Regions from separate parts of the Streptomyces sp. NPDC003027 genome, predicted to be linked through region 2. Evidence: riboswitches for the same ligand, from Rfam matches in the RefSeq annotation. Region 2 holds a riboswitch; each other region holds the start of a gene.
The links. Region 2 has a riboswitch for cyclic di-AMP ahead of ACWDX6_RS24415 (transglycosylase family protein). Riboswitches for the same ligand answer to the same signal wherever they lie in the genome.
Positions count from the first base shown of each region.

Region 1 (4,542 bases), on a different contig from region 2:
CTGCGCCTGCTCCACGACGAGCCCGGGCTCGCGGAGCGCGCGAGGACGGTGGCCACCACCCTGCACCGGCTCCTCACCGACGCCGGGCTGACCGCCGTACGCCCGGACGCGGCCGTGGTCTCGGTGCGCGCCCCCTCGCCGGAGGCGGCGCTGGCGTGGGCGGCGGACTGCCGGGCGGAGGGCCTGGCGGTGGGCTGCTTCCGGCCCCCTTCGGTGCCGGACGGCATCTCCCGGCTGCGGCTCACGGCCCGCGCGGACCTCAGCGACGCCCAGATCGCCGAGGCGGTGGCGACGATCGTCCGCACCGCTCCGGGTGCTTCCTAGGCTCTGTCCGGCGGATCGAGATGGGATGCCTTAGGGGAGAGCCGCCTCAAAAAGGTTGCGCCTCGCCGGAGTTCACCGCATCGGGGGACAGATATCGGCATATCTTGGGGGATCGCCACCCATGGCGGCACGTCCGGTGGCACTCTGACGGCGAGCGCAATCCGGGGCGGGGCCCCGGTGGGAAAGGGACAGCGTCGCCATGGCAGACCATCAGGAAGCAACCGTCACTCTGCCGAGCGATCCCGCCTCGGTGTCCGCCGCCCGAAGATATGTCGACGACGTCCTCGGCGAGTGGGGACTCCCGGACGGAAGCGACACCGCCGACACCGTCCGGCTGATCGTCTCGGAACTGGCCACCAACGCCGTGCAGCACACCTTCGGCCAGTCGCCCAACTTCACCGTCGACGTCCGCCTGGAGCGCGAGGAGTGGCTGTGCGTCGGCGTCACCGACAGCCATCCGCGCCGGCCCCGGCGGCTGCCGGCGGCCGTGCAGCAGGACAACGGCCGGGGGATGGTGATCATCCGCTATCTGGCGGCCGAGGCGGGCGGCCGGCTCTCGGTCACCCCGACCGACGACGGCGGCAAGACCGTCTGGATCACCCTGCCCTGGAAGGCGTCCCTGGTCTAGGGGGCGTCTTGCCGATCATGCCGGGCTGGCGTGCGGCCCTGCTCACCGTCCCGCTCGCGGGGAGCTGAGCCGGTGCGGAGGGGGGCGGTGGCGTCACCGCGCCCCTTCGGCATCTCGTCCGCCGGATGGCGGCCCGTCAGCGGACCCGGCCGTAGTAGATCTTCGAGGACCAGATCTTGTCGAGCTTCACCCAGGAGCCGGTCTTGGGGGAGTGCCAGATCTTGTTGCCACCGGCGTAGATGCCCACGTGGTAGACCCTTCCACCGGAGTGGAAGAAGACCAGGTCGCCCCGTTGCCTGCTGGAGGCGGAGATGTGCCGGGTCTTGTTGTACTGCTGCTGCGCGGTACGGGGCAGCGACTTGCCCGCCTTCTTGTACGAGTAGAGCGTGAGCCCCGAGCAGTCGAACCTGCTCGGCCCGGTCGCTCCGTACTTGTAAGGCGATCCCTTCTTGGAGGCGGCGATGCGCAGCGCCTTGTCGGCGTGTGCGGTCGCGGCCTGGGCCTCCGGTGCGCCGCCCGGCGCCAGCAGCGTGCCGCCGACGGCGGCGAGGGTGAGAGCCGAGACGGCTCCGGCTCGGGACAGCAGGGACGGGACATGAATCTGCGCAGTCATGCGCAACCCTTCGTCAGCCGCCTGTGAAGGATGACCTGTCGGGTTCGGGCAGGCGAAGATGCCCGGCCGCGGCTGCGGCTTCACCCCGAGGAACGGCCCACCTGCTCGGTCGTCCCGTGCTGCTCGGGTCCTCCACTCCTGCCGATCCACTCCTGTCGACCAGACGTCCGGGACAGCGGCAGGACTCGGCGTCCGCCCGGACCGCCCCGCCGCGGTGGCGGGGGCTTGTCGTCGTGAGGGATCTTGACCCACACACTGGTCGAAAACCGAGCTGAAACGGCGATATGTGAGGCTCCTCACGACTGATCCATTCGAGTGGACAAGAAGGTTTCGTGATCTTCAGAGGTTTGTTCGACGAGCCCCGTACCAGGGCTGGAACAGCCGATTCCGCCAGATGTGTGCACCTGTTCTGCAACTCACCCCTCCCATAAGTCGATTCATCGACTACGCCGAACGAGGGAGGGTTTTCACGGCGCCGGTGCTCCGAGTGGACCTCGACACGACACGCGGGAATGTCAACTGGCGGGGGGCGCCGGGGAGCATCGGCTCGGTCGCCCGTGTCGACCCGCCGCATCGGCTCCGGGTGAGCGGAGCCGCTTCGGCATCGCCGCCCGCCATCGCGAGCCGGGCGCGGGCAAACCCGGCGGGCCGATGTCCACGGGGACGCAAAGCCCGAGTTAACGCGCCGGAAAAACTTCCGCCCTAACGTGCAATGTCTGACCCAGCAGCGCCGCTACGCGGCTCGACACCGTGTGGAAGATCGGTAACGTCCGCTGCTGTCCGGGAGAGCCGCCCGGTGGACGACTGTGAGGTGGAAGCGTGCAACTGACCCCGCATGAGCAGGAACGCCTGCTCATCCATGTGGCGGCGGACGTGGCCGAGAAGCGCAGGGCACGCGGGGTGAAGCTCAACCACCCCGAGTCCATCGCGTTGATCACCGCCCACATTCTGGAGGGCGCACGGGACGGCCGTACGGTCGCCGAGCTCATGGCCTCCGGCCGCAAGGTCCTCTCCCGTGAGGACGTCATGGCCGGCATCCCCGAGATGATCCACGACGTGCAGGTCGAGGCCACCTTCCCGGACGGCACCAAGCTCGTCACCGTCCACGATCCGATCGTGTGACGGGGGAGCGACGATGATTCCCGGAGAGATCCTGTACGGGGACGGCCCCGTGGCCCTCAACGAGGGCCGCCCCGTCACCCGCCTCACGGTCCTGAACGCCGCCGACCGCCCCGTCCAGGTCGGCTCCCACTACCACTTCGCCGAGGCCAATCCCGGTCTCGACTTCGACCGCGCCGCCGCGCGCGGTCTGCGGCTCCACATCGCCGCGGGCACCGCCGTGCGCTTCGAACCCGGCATCCCCGTGGAGGTCGAACTCGTACCGCTGGCGGGCCGCCGACTGGTCCCCGGCCTGCGCGGCGAGACCGCCGGCGCGCTCGACACCGAGGGGGCCGACCGTGCCTGACCTGCACCGTTCCGTCTACGCCGACCTCTTCGGCCCCACCACCGGTGACCGTATCCGGCTCGCCGACACCGACCTGCTCGTCGAGATCGAGGAGGACCGCTCGGGCGGACCCGGCCGCGCCGGCGACGAAGCCGTCTTCGGCGGCGGCAAGGTCATCCGCGAGTCCATGGGCCAGTCCCGGACGACCCGCGCCGAGGGCGCGCCCGACACCGTCGTGACCGGGGCCGTGATCATCGACCACTGGGGTGTCGTCAAGGCCGACATCGGCATCCGCGACGGCCGGATCACCGCACTCGGAAAGGCCGGCAACCCCGATACCATGGACGGCGTCCACCCCGGCCTCGTGATCGGACCGGAGACCGAGGTCATCGCCGGCAACGGCAGAATCGTCACCGCCGGAGCCGTCGACGCCCACGTCCACTTCATCTCACCGACCGTCGTCGAGCAGGCGCTCGCCACCGGCATCACCACCCTCGTCGGCGGCGGCACGGGCCCGGCCGAAGGAACCAAGGCGACCACCGTCACCCCCGGCCCCTGGCATCTCGCCCGGATGTTCGAGGCGCTGGACACGTTCCCCGTCAACATCGGGCTGCTCGGCAAGGGCAACACCATGTCGCGGGAGGCCATGCACTCGCAGCTCCGGGGCGGCGCGCTCGGCTTCAAGATCCACGAGGACTGGGGGGCCACCCCGGCCGTGATCGACGCCTGCCTCGGTGTCTGCGACGAGACCGGTGCCCAGCTCGCCATCCACACCGACACCCTGAACGAGGCGGGCTTCGTCGGCGACACCCTCGCCGCCATCGCGGGCCGCACCATCCACGCGTACCACACCGAAGGCGCGGGCGGGGGGCACGCGCCCGACATCATCACCGTCGTCTCCGAGCCGTACGTGCTGCCCAGCTCGACCAACCCGACCCGGCCGCACACCCTCAACACCGTCGAGGAGCACCTCGACATGCTGATGGTCTGCCACCACCTCAACCCGGCCGTCCCCGAGGACCTCGCCTTCGCCGAGTCCCGTATCCGGCCCTCGACCATCGCCGCCGAGGACATCCTCCACGACCTCGGCGCCATCTCGATCATCTCCTCCGACTCCCAGGCCATGGGACGCGTCGGCGAGGTCATCATGCGCACCTGGCAGACCGCGCACGTGATGAAGAAGCGCCGGGGCGCGCTGCCCGGAGACGGCCGCGCCGACAACCACCGCGCCCGCCGCTACGTCGCCAAGTACACGATCAACCCGGCCGTCGCCCAGGGGATGGACCACCTGATCGGCTCGGTCGAGCCCGGCAAGCTCGCCGACCTGGTGCTCTGGGAGCCGGCGTTCTTCGGTGTGAAGCCGCTGGCCGTGCTCAAGGGCGGCCAGATCGCGTACGCCCAGATGGGCGACGCCAACGCCTCCATCCCCACCCCTCAGCCGGTCATGCCCCGCCCGATGTTCGGAGCGCTCGGCAAGGCGGCCGTCACCGGGTCGGTCAACTTCACCGCGCAGGCGGCGATCGAGGACGACCT
Region 1 is NZ_JBSFTU010000067.1:4,543-9,084, forward strand. It holds gene ACWDX6_RS29415 (8-amino-7-oxononanoate synthase) at 1-324, shown strand, start outside; gene ACWDX6_RS29420 (ATP-binding protein) at 524-952, shown strand; gene ACWDX6_RS29425 (C40 family peptidase) at 1,089-1,565, opposite strand; cyclic di-AMP (ydaO/yuaA leader) riboswitch at 1,569-1,741, opposite strand; gene ACWDX6_RS29430 (urease subunit gamma) at 2,385-2,687, shown strand; gene ACWDX6_RS29435 (urease subunit beta) at 2,701-3,030, shown strand; gene ACWDX6_RS29440 (urease subunit alpha) at 3,023-4,542, shown strand, end outside.
Region 1: another riboswitch for cyclic di-AMP. It lies ahead of ACWDX6_RS29425 (C40 family peptidase); the one in region 2 lies ahead of ACWDX6_RS24415 (transglycosylase family protein).

Region 2 (4,542 bases):
CGAGGACCAGGACGACTTCCGTGACTGGGCCGGGATGATGATCCGGCACGGCGGAGGGCCGCGCGGCGGGGTCGCGCGGTCGGTCAAGAAGATGCGCGGGTATCTCGCGGAGCTGATCCACCGCAAGCGGCTCGATCCGGGGGACGACCTGATCTCTGGCCTCATCAAGGCCTCCGACCACGGGGAGCACCTCACCGAGAACGAGGCCGCTGCGATGGCCTTCATCCTGCTCTTCGCCGGCTTCGAGACCACGGTCAATCTGGTGGGGAACGGGGTGTACGCGCTGCTCCGCAACCCCGACCAGCGGGAGCGGCTCCAGGCGTCGCTCGCGGCGGGGGAGCGGGGGCTCCTGGAGACGGGGGTCGAGGAGCTGTTGCGCTACGACGGACCGGTCGAGCTGGCCACCTGGCGGTACGCCATGGAGCCGCTGACCATCGGCGGGCAGGAGATCCCGGCGGGCGATCCGGTCCTCGTCGTACTCGCCGCCGCCGACCGCGACCCGGCGCGGTTCGACCGGCCGGACACGCTCGACCTGTCCCGGCGCGACAACCAGCACCTCGGGTACGGGCACGGCATCCATTACTGCATCGGCGCCCCGCTCGCCCGGCTGGAGGGACAGATCGCCCTCGCCACCCTCCTGACGCGGCTGCCGGATCTGCGACTTGCCGTGGATCCGGCCGATCTGCGGTGGCGGGGAGGGCTCATCATGCGCGGATTGCGCACTCTTCCGGTGGAGTTCGACCCCCTTGTCCGCTGACGAACCGTCAGGACTGTGACTTTTACGTGATCTCCGCTGCATCGACTTGTGACTGACGTTCGAATGCCGCTACGTTCACCGTCATTCTCAGCCGTCACGCGAAAGGCATTCCGCATGCGCTCCGGGAACGGACGTCACCGCAGACCCCGCCAGGCCCCCGCCATCGTCGTCGCCGCAGGCGTGACCGGATCGGCCCTCGCGCTGCCGCTGCTCGGCGCGGGCTCCGCCTCCGCCGCCGACGCCGCCACCTGGGACCGGGTGGCCGAGTGCGAGTCGGGCGGCCTGTGGAGCGCCAACTTCGGCAACGGGCTCTACGGCGGGCTCCAGTTCACCCAGGAGACCTGGGAGCGGCACGGCGGCCTCGCGTACGCGTCCAGCGCCGACCTGGCCAGCCGTGCGCAGCAGATCGTGGTGGCCGAGAAGGCGTTCGCCGCCGGTGGCACGGAGTGGGACACCTGCGCCCCGATCGCCGGTCTGACGAACGACGGCACCGCCCCCGAGGTGGACCCGGGGCCGGCCGTCGTGCCGGCGGAGCCCACGGGCCCGGTCGAGGAGTCGAACCGGACCACGGGTCTGCCGATCGCCCCCACGGCGCCCGAGGCGGCCCCGACGACCCCCGAGGTCCTCCCGACGGCCCCCGAGGCCGTCCCGACCACCTCCGCCGCCCCCACCGCGCCCGTGGCGCCGGACGCCTCGACGGGCATCGGCACGCCGTCCCCCACCGCCCCCGGGGCATCGGTCACGCCGTCCGCGCCGGCCGCCCCGGGCACCGGCAAGCACCGTGGCGGCGCGGCCCCCGAAGAGACGGGCATTGCGGACGGCAGCGGAGAAACCGGTCGCCACGCCTCGCCGCTCGAAGCGGCTGACGGGCCGACAGGCGGCGTGACCGCCGGTACGGGTGCGGAGAATGCGGACACTCAGGGCACCGCGGACGAATACACCGTCAAGCCCGGAGACAATCTCACCGAGATTGCTCAGGAGAACGAGCTCCCCGGCGGCTGGGCCGCGCTCTATGACGCCAACCGCCGGACGGTGGGCGGCGATCCGGATCTCATCCTCCCTGGTCAGAGCCTCGACCTGACGCCCGAAACCGCTCCCGCGCAGGGCTAGTTCGGGACCTTATGTCCGGTTCTGAGCAAGTGAGACATGGGTCTCTTTGTCGCGACCGGCGTATCCCGTCCGCAAACTTTGCTCCCGTCACCTCTCACCTGCGTAAACGCTGTTCGGTCGAGGGCGGGTAAGGGCGATTTCTCCCTAATGGACGCCTTTGAACTTCGTGGGGGTCTGTGTCTACGGTCGTGACTGCTCGCCACCGCGGGCCCCGTCGACCGAAACGCCGAATCCTGCCGTCGGTTGATGGGAACAGTCGTCGCGCAAGCGCCGTAGGCAGGAGCGGGGGACCCAAGGTAAGCGCCGGTTCCCGGCCGTCGAGACAGACGGACGGAAGGCCGGCTTGGGGTGGAGCCGCGTGCTGGTCACGCGGCCGGACAACTCACTTGGTCCGAACCCGACAGCTCACCTCGCAGGCGTCGGTGAGGAGAAATCGCATGCTGCTTTCCGGTAAGGGCAAGCACCGTCGTGCTTCCAAGGCCACCCGCGCCGTCGCACTCGTCGGCGTCGCCGGCGTCGCCGTCGCCGCCCCGCTGATGACGGCCGGGTCCGCCTCGGCCGCCACCGCCTCCGAGTGGGACGCCGTCGCCCAGTGCGAGTCCGGCGGCAACTGGTCCATCAACACCGGCAACGGTTACTACGGCGGCCTGCAGTTCTCGGCCTCCACCTGGGCCGCCTACGGCGGTACCGCGTACGCCTCGACCGCCGACCAGGCCTCCAAGTCGCAGCAGATAGCGGTCGCCGAGAAGGTCCTGGCCGGCCAGGGCAAGGGTGCCTGGCCGAGCTGCGGCGTGGGCCTCTCCGGCGCCGCGTACAACGGCGGCTCCGCCGAGCAGGCCGCCCCCGCGCAGCAGGAGCGTCAGGCCGAGCAGCCGACGACCCGCAGCGAGTCGCGCACCGCGCCGAAGGCCGCGCCCAAGAAGGCCGAGCCGAAGAAGACCGTCACCACCCCGACCGGCAAGAAGGTCGCGAAGGGTGACGGCGAGTACAAGGTCGCGGCCGGCGACACGCTGAGCAAGATCGCCGCCGCCCACGACGTCAAGGGCGGCTGGGCCAAGCTGTTCGAGCTCAACAAGGACATCGTCGACGACGCCGACCTGATCTACCCGGGCCAGCAGCTCCACCTGAAGTGAGTCCGGCGGCCCGCGTGAGTCCGGCGGCTCGCACGGGCCCCAGGGGGCGTCTCGCCCCCACGACTCTCCCGCGGTGACCACCCCGGTCCGGCGCGCCCTTCCCCCGTGCGCGCCGGACCGGGGTTCCGCGCGTTCGGGGCCACCGGCCGGCGGGTGACCCCCCGGGTTCCCGGGGCCGAGCCCCGCCCGCAGGGCCCCACCTCGTTACCGCCCAGTAGTTCTGAGGTCGTTCGTCCGCAGATGCATGCCCTTGGGTCCTTTTTCGTCCCAGCGGGCGGGCGCCCGGCCGACTGGAGGGCGGGAGCCGGTTAGGCTCTTGCCGCAAGGCCAAAGAGACCCTGCACCGCATGCGTCACATCTAGCTTCACATCCCAGAAGGAGATGCTCGTGCCGTCCATCGACGTCGTCGTAGCCCGGGAAATCCTGGACTCCCGAGGCAACCCCACGGTCGAGGTCGAGGTCGGCCTCGACGACGGCAGCACCGGCCGTGCTGCTGTTCCGTCCGGTGCCTCCACCGGTGCGTTCGAGGCCCTCGAGCTCCGCGACGGTGACCCGAACCGCTACCAGGGCAAGGGTGTCGAGAAGGCCGTCCTCGCCGTCATCGAGCAGATCGGCCCGGAGCTCGTCGGCTACGACGCCACCGAGCAGCGCCTGATCGACCAGGCGATGTTCGACCTGGACGCCACCCCGGACAAGTCCTCGCTCGGCGCCAACGCCATCCTCGGCGTCTCCCTCGCCGTCGCGCACGCCGCCTCCGAGGCGTCCGACCTGCCGCTCTTCCGCTACCTCGGCGGCCCGAACGCGCACCTGCTGCCCGTTCCGATGATGAACATCCTGAACGGCGGCTCGCACGCCGACTCCAACGTGGACATCCAGGAGTTCATGATCGCCCCGATCGGCGCGGAGTCCTTCTCCGAGGCCCTGCGCTGGGGCACCGAGGTCTACCACACCCTCAAGTCCGTCCTGAAGACCAAGGGCCTGTCCACCGGCCTGGGCGACGAGGGCGGCTTCGCCCCGAACCTCGACTCCAACCGCGCCGCGCTCGACCTCATCGTCGAGGCCATCAAGCAGGCCGGCTACGTCCCGGGCAAGGACATCGCGCTGGCGCTCGACTGCGCCGCCTCCGAGTTCTACAAGGACGGCTCGTACGAGTTCGAGGGCAAGTCCCGCTCGGCCGCCGAGATGACCGAGTACTACGAGGAGCTCGTCGCCTCCTACCCGCTGGTCTCCATCGAGGACCCGCTGTTCGAGGACGACTGGGCCGGCTGGAAGGCCATCACCGAGAAGCTGGGCACCAAGGTGCAGCTCGTCGGCGACGACCTGTTCGTCACCAACCCGGAGCGCCTGGCCCGCGGTATCGAGGAGGGCTCCGCCAACGCCCTGCTGGTCAAGGTCAACCAGATCGGTTCGCTGACCGAGACCCTCGACGCCGTCGAGCTGGCCCAGCGCAACGGCTTCAAGTGCATGATGTCCCACCGCTCCGGCGAGACCGAGGACGTCACCATCGCCGACCTCGCCGTCGCCACCAACTGCGGCCAGATC
Region 2 is NZ_JBSFTU010000039.1:19,463-24,004, forward strand. It holds gene ACWDX6_RS24405 (cytochrome P450 family protein) at 1-757, shown strand, start outside; gene ACWDX6_RS24410 (transglycosylase family protein) at 872-1,867, shown strand; cyclic di-AMP (ydaO/yuaA leader) riboswitch at 2,126-2,301, shown strand; gene ACWDX6_RS24415 (transglycosylase family protein) at 2,305-3,000, shown strand; gene eno (phosphopyruvate hydratase) at 3,382-4,542, shown strand, end outside.

Region 3 (4,542 bases), on a different contig from region 2:
CGTCGCGGCGCACCTCCAGCGTCCCGCGCGGGGGCAGCGGCGGCCACGGCTGGTCCGGGTCGGCCGGTACCGGGATGCCGAGGACCTGGGCGGCGCGCAGGGCGACCCGGGTGTGCCCCTCGGGCGACAGATGCAGCCGGTCGCCGTCCCAAGCACGCCTGTCCTGGACGGACTTGAGCGACCAGAGGTCCAGGACGGGGCAGCCGTAGCGGTCGGCGATGGCCCGGACATGGGCCGTGTAGGTGGCGATCTTGCCGCGCAGATGGCGCAGCACGGGCACGTCCCGGGTGTCGAAGCCGGTCGTGACCATGACCGTGCCGACGGCGGAGGTGAGGTCGGCGACGGCGCGCTCGAAGCGCTCGGCGACGTCGTCCGGGTCGCTGCCGGGGCGGATGATGTCGTTGCCGCCCGCGCAGAAGGTCACCAGGTCGGGGGCGAGTTCCTTGGCGCGGGGGACCTGCTCCTCCACGATCTGGTCGAGGAGGCGGCCGCGTACGGCCAGATTGGCGTAGCGGAACGCTTCGTGCTCCGGCAGCCGGTCGGCCAGCAGCACCGCGAAACGGTCCGCCCATCCCACATACGTCCCGTCGGGTCCGGGATCTCCGACGCCCTCGGTGAAGCTGTCACCGATCGCCGCGTACGACCCGAATACGTCCATGTCTCTTGATCTCGAATCGTCTGCCACGGGAGCACATCTTTCCCTTGGGGGTGTGACCTACGCGACCGTAAGGAGTGGTTGACGGCAGGTGAGATACGCCACCGGTCAAGATTGCGCCAAGCCGGAATACGCCGAGGGCCCGGCACGAAGGTGCCGGGCCCGGGGTGCGTGCCGTGGGACGCGTCGAGTGGTGACGCGTCAGATGCTGACGCCCTTCTCGCGCAGGTAGGCGAGCGGGTCGATGTCCGAGCCGTAGCTCGGACCGGTGCGCATCTCGAAGTGCAGGTGCGGACCGCTGGAGTTGCCGGTGGAGCCGGACAGGCCGATCTGGTCGCCGCCGTTGACGGACTGGCCGGCGGAGACGGAGAGGGAGGAGAGGTGCGCGTACTGCGAGTAGGTGCCGTCCGCGTGCTGGATGACGACCTCGTTGCCGTACGAACCGCTCCAGCCGGCGGAGTACACGGTGCCCGCGCCGACGGCCTTGACGGAGGTGCCGGAGGAGGCCATGAAGTCGACACCGGTGTGGTAGCCGGAGGACCACATCGAGCCGGAGGCGCGGTACGGCGTGGAGACGCCGCCGCTCACCGGGGAGACCCAGCCGGAGGAGGACTGCGACGCCGGCTTCGACTCCGCGGCGGCGCGCTCGCTGCTGCGGGAGCTGCGCGACTCGGCCGCGTCGGAGGTGGACTTCCCGGCCTTCGGAGCCGCCTTCGGAGCCGCCTTGGGCGCGGCCTTCGGAGCCGCGGCCTTGGGCGCGGGCGCCTTGGCCGTGGACTTGGCGCCGAGGGTGAGCTTCATGCCGGGGAAGATCAGCGAGGGGTTCTCGCCGACGACCTGGCGGTTGTCCTCGTAGAGCTTCTTCCAGCCGCCGGCCAGGTGGTGCTCGGCGGCGATCTTGGACAGATAGTCGCCGGCGACGACGGAGTACGTCTTCGGCTTGGCCTTGGCGGCGGCCGGGGCCTTCGCGGCGGCGGCGACGGCCTGCTCGGGCATCACGGCGGGAGCGGTCTTCTCGGCGGCGTGGGCGCCGGTCGCGCCGAGGAGCGGCAGGGCGACGACGGCGCCGCCCGTACCGGCGGCGACGAATCCGCGCGTGATCGGGTTGACCTTGGGACGGCGGTGCTTACCCTTCGCGGGCATGGCGAATTCCTCTCCGTCGCCTGCGAGGTGAGCTGTCGGGTTCGGACTGGAGATGCCCGGCCGCGTTCTCACGCGGCTTCACCCCGAGCCGGGCCGGCACGAGCCGGTTCGGCGTACTACCTGGGTCCCCCGCTCCTGCCATACGTGGGTGGGTGCGGATTCCGGACGGTGGCAGGATTCGGCGGTCCGACCGGATTGACGGTGACCGTAGACGAGGGGGGTCGGCGTGAACAAGCCGTCGCATTCATCTCGCATTCCCCGCCGTGAAATTCAACCGGAATTCCGGTCACCCTCCGCGATGACGGAGGCTCGATTTCCTTTTCTGCCAGGGCTATTGCGGAAGACGATCAGGCACGGTCCGTCACGGTTATGACGCTGCTCACGCCCCGGAACCCATCTCCCCTGCAATCAGGGCGCGTTATCCCTAACATCCCAATTCGGACAGAACGCTCATTACCGCCTCAGGGGTGTGCGAGCGGGCCGCCACCCGGAATGATTGCCCCAGGAACCGATCTCGTATCGTCGAAGTCCGCCAACACTCAGGAGTACTCGTGACGCAGCAGCTGCCGCAGGTCCCGTCGACCGAACCCGAGCTGACCGGGGTCCGAAACTTCAGGGACGTGGGCGGCCTGCCGACCGTGGACGGCGGCTCGGTGCGGTTCGGACGGCTCTTCCGCAGCGGCCACCTCGCGCACGCCACGGAGGAGGACGCGGCCTTCCTGTCCACCCTCGGACTGCACACCGTCTTCGACTTCCGCAACGCGGCGGACCGGAAGGTGGAGGGCGCGGACATCGAGCTGCCGGGTGTACGAAATGTGAACATACCGCTCAACGACCCGGCCGACGGCAAGGAGTTCTGGAAGCTGGTCAGCGGGGGCAACCTGGAGCAGCTGCGCGACGCGCTCGGCGACGGCAAGGCGGCCGACCGCATGGCCGAGTCGTACCGGAAGATGATCGTCGAGCGTACGGCGGAGCACAGCCGCGTCCTGCACGCGATGGCCGAGGACAGCGTCCCCGCCCTGATGCACTGCGCGGCCGGCAAGGACCGCGCGGGTCTGTCCATAGCGATCTCGCTGCTCGCAGTGGGCGTCGAGCGCGAGGCGATCGAGGCGGACTACATCAAGTCGAACGACCCCCACCGCCGCTACAAGATCCGCCGCAGCTCCACCTCCGCGGACGCCATGGCACCCGAGGTGATGGAGCTGCTCGGTCCGCTCTTCGACGCGCGCGTGGAGTACCTCCGGGCGGCGTTCGAGACGATGGAGCAGACCTGGGGCACGGCCGAGAACTACCTCTCGCAGGGGCTCGGGCTCGCTCCCGAGACCCGTGAGCGGCTGCGCGAGCGCCTCGTCACCGAGGCGTAGCCCGGCCGGCGCGGCTACTGGTTCTGTCCGCCGAGCATGAAGAGCAGATAGAGGAAGCCCGCGAAGAGGTGGCCGGCGACCAGGTAGGCGAAGAGGCGGAGGACCAGCCCCTTGGGGAACTTGCCGCCCCCGCGCTCCTCACCAGTGATCGCGGCGGATTTGTCGGACATTTCAGCACCTTCCAAAGGGCTCAGCGCGGGTGCGGGGTCCCCTCGCCGAGACACAGCTCGGCGGCGGGGCTCTGCATCAGCGTGTGGACGAAGAGCAGGTCGGCCCCGCCTCGGGTGGCGGCGCCGATGCGGTGCGGGGTGAGCGAGTCGAAGTGCGCGCTGTCCCCCGGTTCGAGCACGTGCACGGCGTCACCGAGCGCGAGCCGCACCCGGCCGTCCAGGACGTGGAGCCACTCCTCGCCGGGGTGGACCCGCACGATGTCGGCGCGGGTGGCGTACGGCACGTGGACGCGGAGCGCCTGAAGGGCGCGTCCGGAGCCGCCGGCCTGGTGGTAGACCCAGCCGTCGGCCTCGACGGGCTCGGCCCGGCCCGCGCGGACGATCGGGTCGCGCTCGGGGGGCGCCTCGCCGAGGAGTTCCGAGACGGTCGTACCGTAGATGCGGGCGAGGGCGAGCAGCATCGGCAGCGAGGGCTGGCGGCGGCCCGTCTCCAGCCGGGAGAGATGGGCCGGCGACAGACCGGCCCGCCGGGCGGCGGCCTCCAGGGTGAGCCCGCGCCGCCGGCGCAGCCCGCGCAGCTGCGGCGCGACATAGGGAAGCGCCTCCCGCGCGGCGGGGCCGGAGGCGTCGGACACGGCCGGGTCGCGGGCGTCGAGCGCCGGGTCGTCTGGTGCGGCGGGGTCCGGGGACGGCTCCCCGGCGAGGTGCTCCATGCCTCCATTGGACCCGGGACGTTTCCCTCGGGGCAAATTTCTTGCCTCAGAGGCAAAGCAGCGTCCCGGCCGCGTTCTCAGCGCTGCGCGACCGCCTGCTTGACCAGCGTCCTCCCGAAGTCCCACATCAGTCCGCCCCCGCCGTGGGCGTCGTCCATCACGGCCGTGAACGCGGTCACGAACCGGTCCACATCCGCCTCGTCGATGATCAGCGGCGGAATGAGCTTGATCACCTCCAGACGGTCCCCGGACACCTGGGTCAGGATCCTGTGCCGCTGAAGCAACGGCACCACGACCATCTGGGCGAAGAGGCCCTTGCGGGCGGCCTGCAGCATCGTCCACCGGCTGCGCAGTCCGAGCGACGAGGGGCGGCCGAACTCGATTCCGATCATCAGCCCCCGCCCCCGGATCTCGTGGAGCAGCTCGTAGCGCGGCACGAGCTCCCTCAGCCGCGAGGAGAGCAGCTCCCCCATCCGGCGGGCGTTGGCCACCGTCCC
Region 3 is NZ_JBSFTU010000005.1:97,584-102,125, forward strand. It holds gene ACWDX6_RS06270 (SGNH/GDSL hydrolase family protein) at 1-685, opposite strand, end outside; gene ACWDX6_RS06275 (M23 family metallopeptidase) at 857-1,798, opposite strand; cyclic di-AMP (ydaO/yuaA leader) riboswitch at 1,803-1,959, opposite strand; gene ACWDX6_RS06280 (tyrosine-protein phosphatase) at 2,350-3,162, shown strand; gene ACWDX6_RS06285 (DUF6126 family protein) at 3,177-3,332, opposite strand; gene ACWDX6_RS06290 (helix-turn-helix domain-containing protein) at 3,353-4,045, opposite strand; gene ACWDX6_RS06295 (aspartate aminotransferase family protein) at 4,123-4,542, opposite strand, start outside.
Region 3: another riboswitch for cyclic di-AMP. It lies ahead of ACWDX6_RS06275 (M23 family metallopeptidase); the one in region 2 lies ahead of ACWDX6_RS24415 (transglycosylase family protein).

Region 4 (4,542 bases), on a different contig from region 2:
GCCGATCGGCTCCATGGCGGACCTGGACGCGGCCACGCTGGAGGACGCGCGGAGCTTCTTCCGGACGTACTACGCGCCGAACAACGCGGTGCTGTCGGTCGTCGGCGACATCGACCCGGAGCAGACGCTCGCCTGGATCGAGAAGTACTTCGGCTCCATCCCGTCGCACGACGGCAAGCGGCCCCCGCGCGACGGCACGCTGCCCGACACCATCGGCGAGCAGCTGCGCGAGGTCGTGGAGGAGGAGGTCCCGGCCCGCGCGCTGATGGCCGCCTACCGCCTTCCGCACGACGGCACGCGCGAGTGCGACGCCGCCGACCTCGCGCTGACCGTGCTCGGCGGCGGCGAGTCCTCCCGGCTGCACAACCGTCTGGTCCGCCGCGACCGCACGGCCGTCGCGGCCGGCTTCGGCCTGCTGCGCCTGGCCGGCGCGCCCTCGCTGGGCTGGCTGGACGTGAAGACGTCGGGCGGCGTCGAGGTCCCCGAGATCGAGGCCGCCGTCGACGAGGAGCTGGCCCGCTTCGCCGCCGAGGGCCCGACGCCCGAGGAGATGGAGCGCGCCCAGGCGCAGTTGGAGCGCGAGTGGCTGGACCGGCTCGGCACGGTCGCCGGCCGCGCCGACGAACTGTGCCGGTACGCGGTGCTCTTCGGTGACCCGCAGCTCGCCCTGACGGCCGTGAACCGCGTCCTGGACGTCACCGCCGACGAGGTGCGCGAGGTCGCCGCGGCCCGGCTGCGTCCCGACAACCGCGCGGTGCTCGTCTACGAGCCGGTCACCGCCGAGCACAGCGACAGCGACAGCGAGAGCGACGAGGAAGAGGGAGCGGACCAGTGAGCGACGCTGCCGCGTCTTTGACGAGCATGGAGTTCCACCCGCAGCCGAAGCCGGGCGTCGCCCGCCCCTGGGCCTTCCCGGCCCCGGAGCGCGGTGCGCTGGACAACGGCCTGACGGTGCTGCGCTGTCACCGCCCCGGGCAGAAGGTGGTGGCGGTCGAGCTCTTCCTCGACGCCCCGCTGGACGCCGAGCCGGAGGGTCTCGACGGCGTCGCGACCATCATGGCGCGGGCCTTCTCCGAAGGGACGGACAAGCACTCGGCGGAGGAGTTCGCCGCGGAGCTGGAGCGCTGCGGTGCCACGCTCGACGCGCACGCCGACCACCCGGGCGTACGGGTCTCCCTGGAGGTCCCGGTCTCCCGGCTGCCCAAGGCGCTCGGTCTGCTCTCCGAGGCCCTGATCGCCCCGGCGTTCGTCGACACCGAGATCGAGCGGCTGGTGCGCAACCGGCTGGACGAGATCCCGCACGAGACGGCGAACCCCGCCCGCAGGGCGGCCAAGCAGCTCTCCAAGGAGCTCTTCCCGGCCGGCTCGCGCATGTCCCGGCCGCGCCAGGGCACCGAGGAGACGGTCGCCGCGATCGACGCCGCAGCGGTTCGCGCCTTCCGCGACGCGCATGTGCGGCCCGGCACGGCCACCGCCGTGGTCGTCGGCGACCTGACCGACGTCGACCTGGACAAGGTCCTCGCCGAGACCCTCGGCGCCTGGACGGGCGACACGGCGGAGCCGCGCCGCATGCCGCCGATCACGGCCGACGACACCGGCCGCGTGGTCATCGTGGACCGTCCCGGCGCGGTCCAGACGCAGCTCCTGATCGGCCGCGTCGGCCCCGACCGGCACGACCGGGTCTGGCCTGCCCAGGTCCTCGGCACGTACTGCCTCGGCGGCACCCTCACCTCCCGCCTGGACCGTGTCCTGCGCGAAGAGAAGGGCTACACCTACGGCGTGCGGGCCTTCGGCCAGGTGCTCCGCTCCGACAGCGAGGGCAACGGCGCCGCGATGCTCGCCATCAGCGGTTCCGTCGACACCCCCAACACCGGCCCGGCACTTGACGACCTGTGGAAGGTGCTGCGCACGCTCGCCGCCGAGGGTCTGACGGACGCGGAGCGCGATGTCGCGGTGCAGAACCTGGTGGGCGTGGCGCCGCTGAAGTACGAGACGGCCGCCTCCGTCGCCGGAACGCTCGCCGACCAGGTCGAGCAGCACCTTCCGGACGATTTCCAGGCGCAGTTGTACGCGCGGCTGGCCGAGACCGGCACGGTGGAGGCGACGGCGGCCGTCGTCAACGCCTTCCCGGTGGACCGCCTGGTCACCGTGCTCGTGGGGGACGCGGCGCAGATCGAGGAGCCCGTGCGCGCGCTCGGCATCGGCGAAGTGACCGTCGTCACCGGCTGATCGAGGCGCTCCCGCGCCGCTGCGAGGACCCCGACGTCACCGTACGTCGGGGTCCTCGCCTTTGCCGGGCCTTTGTCCGTATTGCGGGAGAGGGTGCCCCTCTGCCCTGTGGCATGTCTTACAAAAAGGCGGGTCTGTTTGCTGATTGAAAGACAGTCCGCTTAGCGTCGGTCCGGCTGTTCGTCAGTAGCACCCGCCGCATCCGCGGCACCGGGCAGTCATCGCCGAGTCCCCGTCAGGCGCGAGCCTGGGGAGCCGGGGACCCACACGAAGTCCCTGGGGTGAATCGGACGCCTTCGCCAGAGCGCGGAGGGGCCCGTAGGAGACCTTCCTGCTCCGAACCCGTCAGCTAACCCGGTAGGCGAGAAGGAAGGAAAGGATCAGCCACTTCATGGCGTTCACCCGTGCCACCGGGAAGCATCGTGGTCCGAGCCGTCTGGCGCGCCGCAGCGCGGGCATCGCCGGCGTCGCCACCCTCGCCACCACCGGCGTCCTCGGAACCCTCGCCTCCCCGGCGCTCGCCGCCGACACGGACCCCCGCTCGCTCGAGGACACCGGCCTGAACCAGGCCGTCGTCTCCGAGTCCCTGGCGGACCAGATCGACGTCCAGGCCGCCGTCCAGGAGCGGGAGGCCGTCGAGGCCCTCGCCAAGGCGAAGGCTGAGGCCCGCGCGCAGGCCGAGGCGAAGCGCAAGGCCGAGGCCCGTGCCAAGGAGGTCCGCGAGGCCAAGGAGCGCGCCGCCCGCGAGGCCGAGCGCAAGCGCCTGAACTCCTTCCAGCTCCCCATCGCGGGTTCGTACGTCACCACCGGCTACAAGACCGGCGGCTCCCTCTGGTCCTCCGGCAGCCACTCCGGAGTCGACTTCCACGCCGCCTACGGCAGCAAGGTCGTCTCCGTGGGCGCCGGCACCGTCGTCGAGGCCGGCTGGGGCGGCGCGTACGGCAACAACGTCGTCATCCGGATGAACGACGGCACGTACACCCAGTACGGGCACCTGGCGGACATCACCGTCTCGGTCGGCCAGACCGTCACCCCGGGCGAGCGGATCGGCATCTCCGGCTCGACCGGCAACTCCACCGGCCCGCACCTGCACTTCGAGGCCCGCACCAGCGCCGAGTACGGCTCCGACATCAACCCGGTCGCGTACCTGCGCGCCCGCGGCGTGAACGTCTGACCCGACCGCGCCGGGCAGTCCCGCCCGTCCACGTCAGAAAAGCCCCGGCTCGTACTGAGCCGGGGCTTTTCTCGGCCAAAAGATATCCATGGATCCACCGGAGCCATCGGAATTACCGCCGCGCTGCAATAGAGTCACCGAACAGTCGTCCGTCATCGAACAGCCGGCGAGGAACCGGCGGACGGACGTCAATCGGATGGGTTTCGCGCGGATTGAGGCGGAGGTCGGACATGCGCATCCCCGCGCACTCGGTATGCACGGCGATCCGGGACGACATCGTCTCCGGTGTCTTCGAGCGCGGCGGCCGGCTGACCGAGGAGCAGCTCGCCCGCCGCTACGGAGTCTCCCGCGTCCCGGTCCGCGAGGCGCTGCGGACCCTGGAGTCGGAGGGGTTCGTGATCACCCGTCGGCACGCGGGGGCCCATGTCGCCGAACTCACCGAGCAGGAGGCGGCCGACCTGCTGGACGTACGGTCGCTCCTTGAGCCGCTCGGCGCCGCCCGCGCCGCACAGCGCCGCACCGAGGCCCATCTCAAGGTGCTGCGCGGCCTGGTCAGGCTGGGGCAGGAGCGGGCCAGACGCGGCCAGGGCGAGGATCTGCGCTCGCTCGGCGGCTGGTTCCACGAGACGCTCGCGCAGGCGTCCGGCAGCCCGGCGCTCACAGCGCTGCTCACCCAGCTCCGGCACAAGATCGCCTGGATGTACGTGGTCGAGCCGGCCGCCCAGCCCGTGGAGGCATGGGCCGAGCACGGGGCGATCGTCGACGCCGTGGCGCGCGGCGACGCCGAGCGGGCCCGTGCGCTCACCGCCCTGCACGCGGAGCGGTCGCTGGCCCTGCACCGGCTCAAGCGCTCCGAGCGAGGGCGTGTGAGGGTTTCGCAACATGTCGTAAACACCGCGAGCATCCGGAATTAACGACGGGGCCGTATACAAAGAGAAGGAATTCTCCGGCTGTATTCGTGCTGCCTTAAATGCCGCGACGGAAATCGCGTCGTCCGGAATTTGCGTTCCCCTGACATTCCCGGTCGGAGCGACCGCGCGGAAAACGAAGAAGCCGCGCCCGCCGTCGTTCCGGCGGGCGCGGCTCCTTCGCGAGATGTCGTCAGACGGTCTCGGGCAGCTCGTCGAGACCCTCGGCAA
Region 4 is NZ_JBSFTU010000012.1:37,127-41,668, reverse strand. It holds gene ACWDX6_RS11775 (M16 family metallopeptidase) at 1-835, shown strand, start outside; gene ACWDX6_RS11770 (M16 family metallopeptidase) at 862-2,229, shown strand; cyclic di-AMP (ydaO/yuaA leader) riboswitch at 2,442-2,607, shown strand; gene ACWDX6_RS11765 (M23 family metallopeptidase) at 2,621-3,403, shown strand; gene ACWDX6_RS11760 (GntR family transcriptional regulator) at 3,634-4,317, shown strand; gene ACWDX6_RS11755 (HPr family phosphocarrier protein) at 4,505-4,542, opposite strand, start outside.
Region 4: another riboswitch for cyclic di-AMP. It lies ahead of ACWDX6_RS11765 (M23 family metallopeptidase); the one in region 2 lies ahead of ACWDX6_RS24415 (transglycosylase family protein).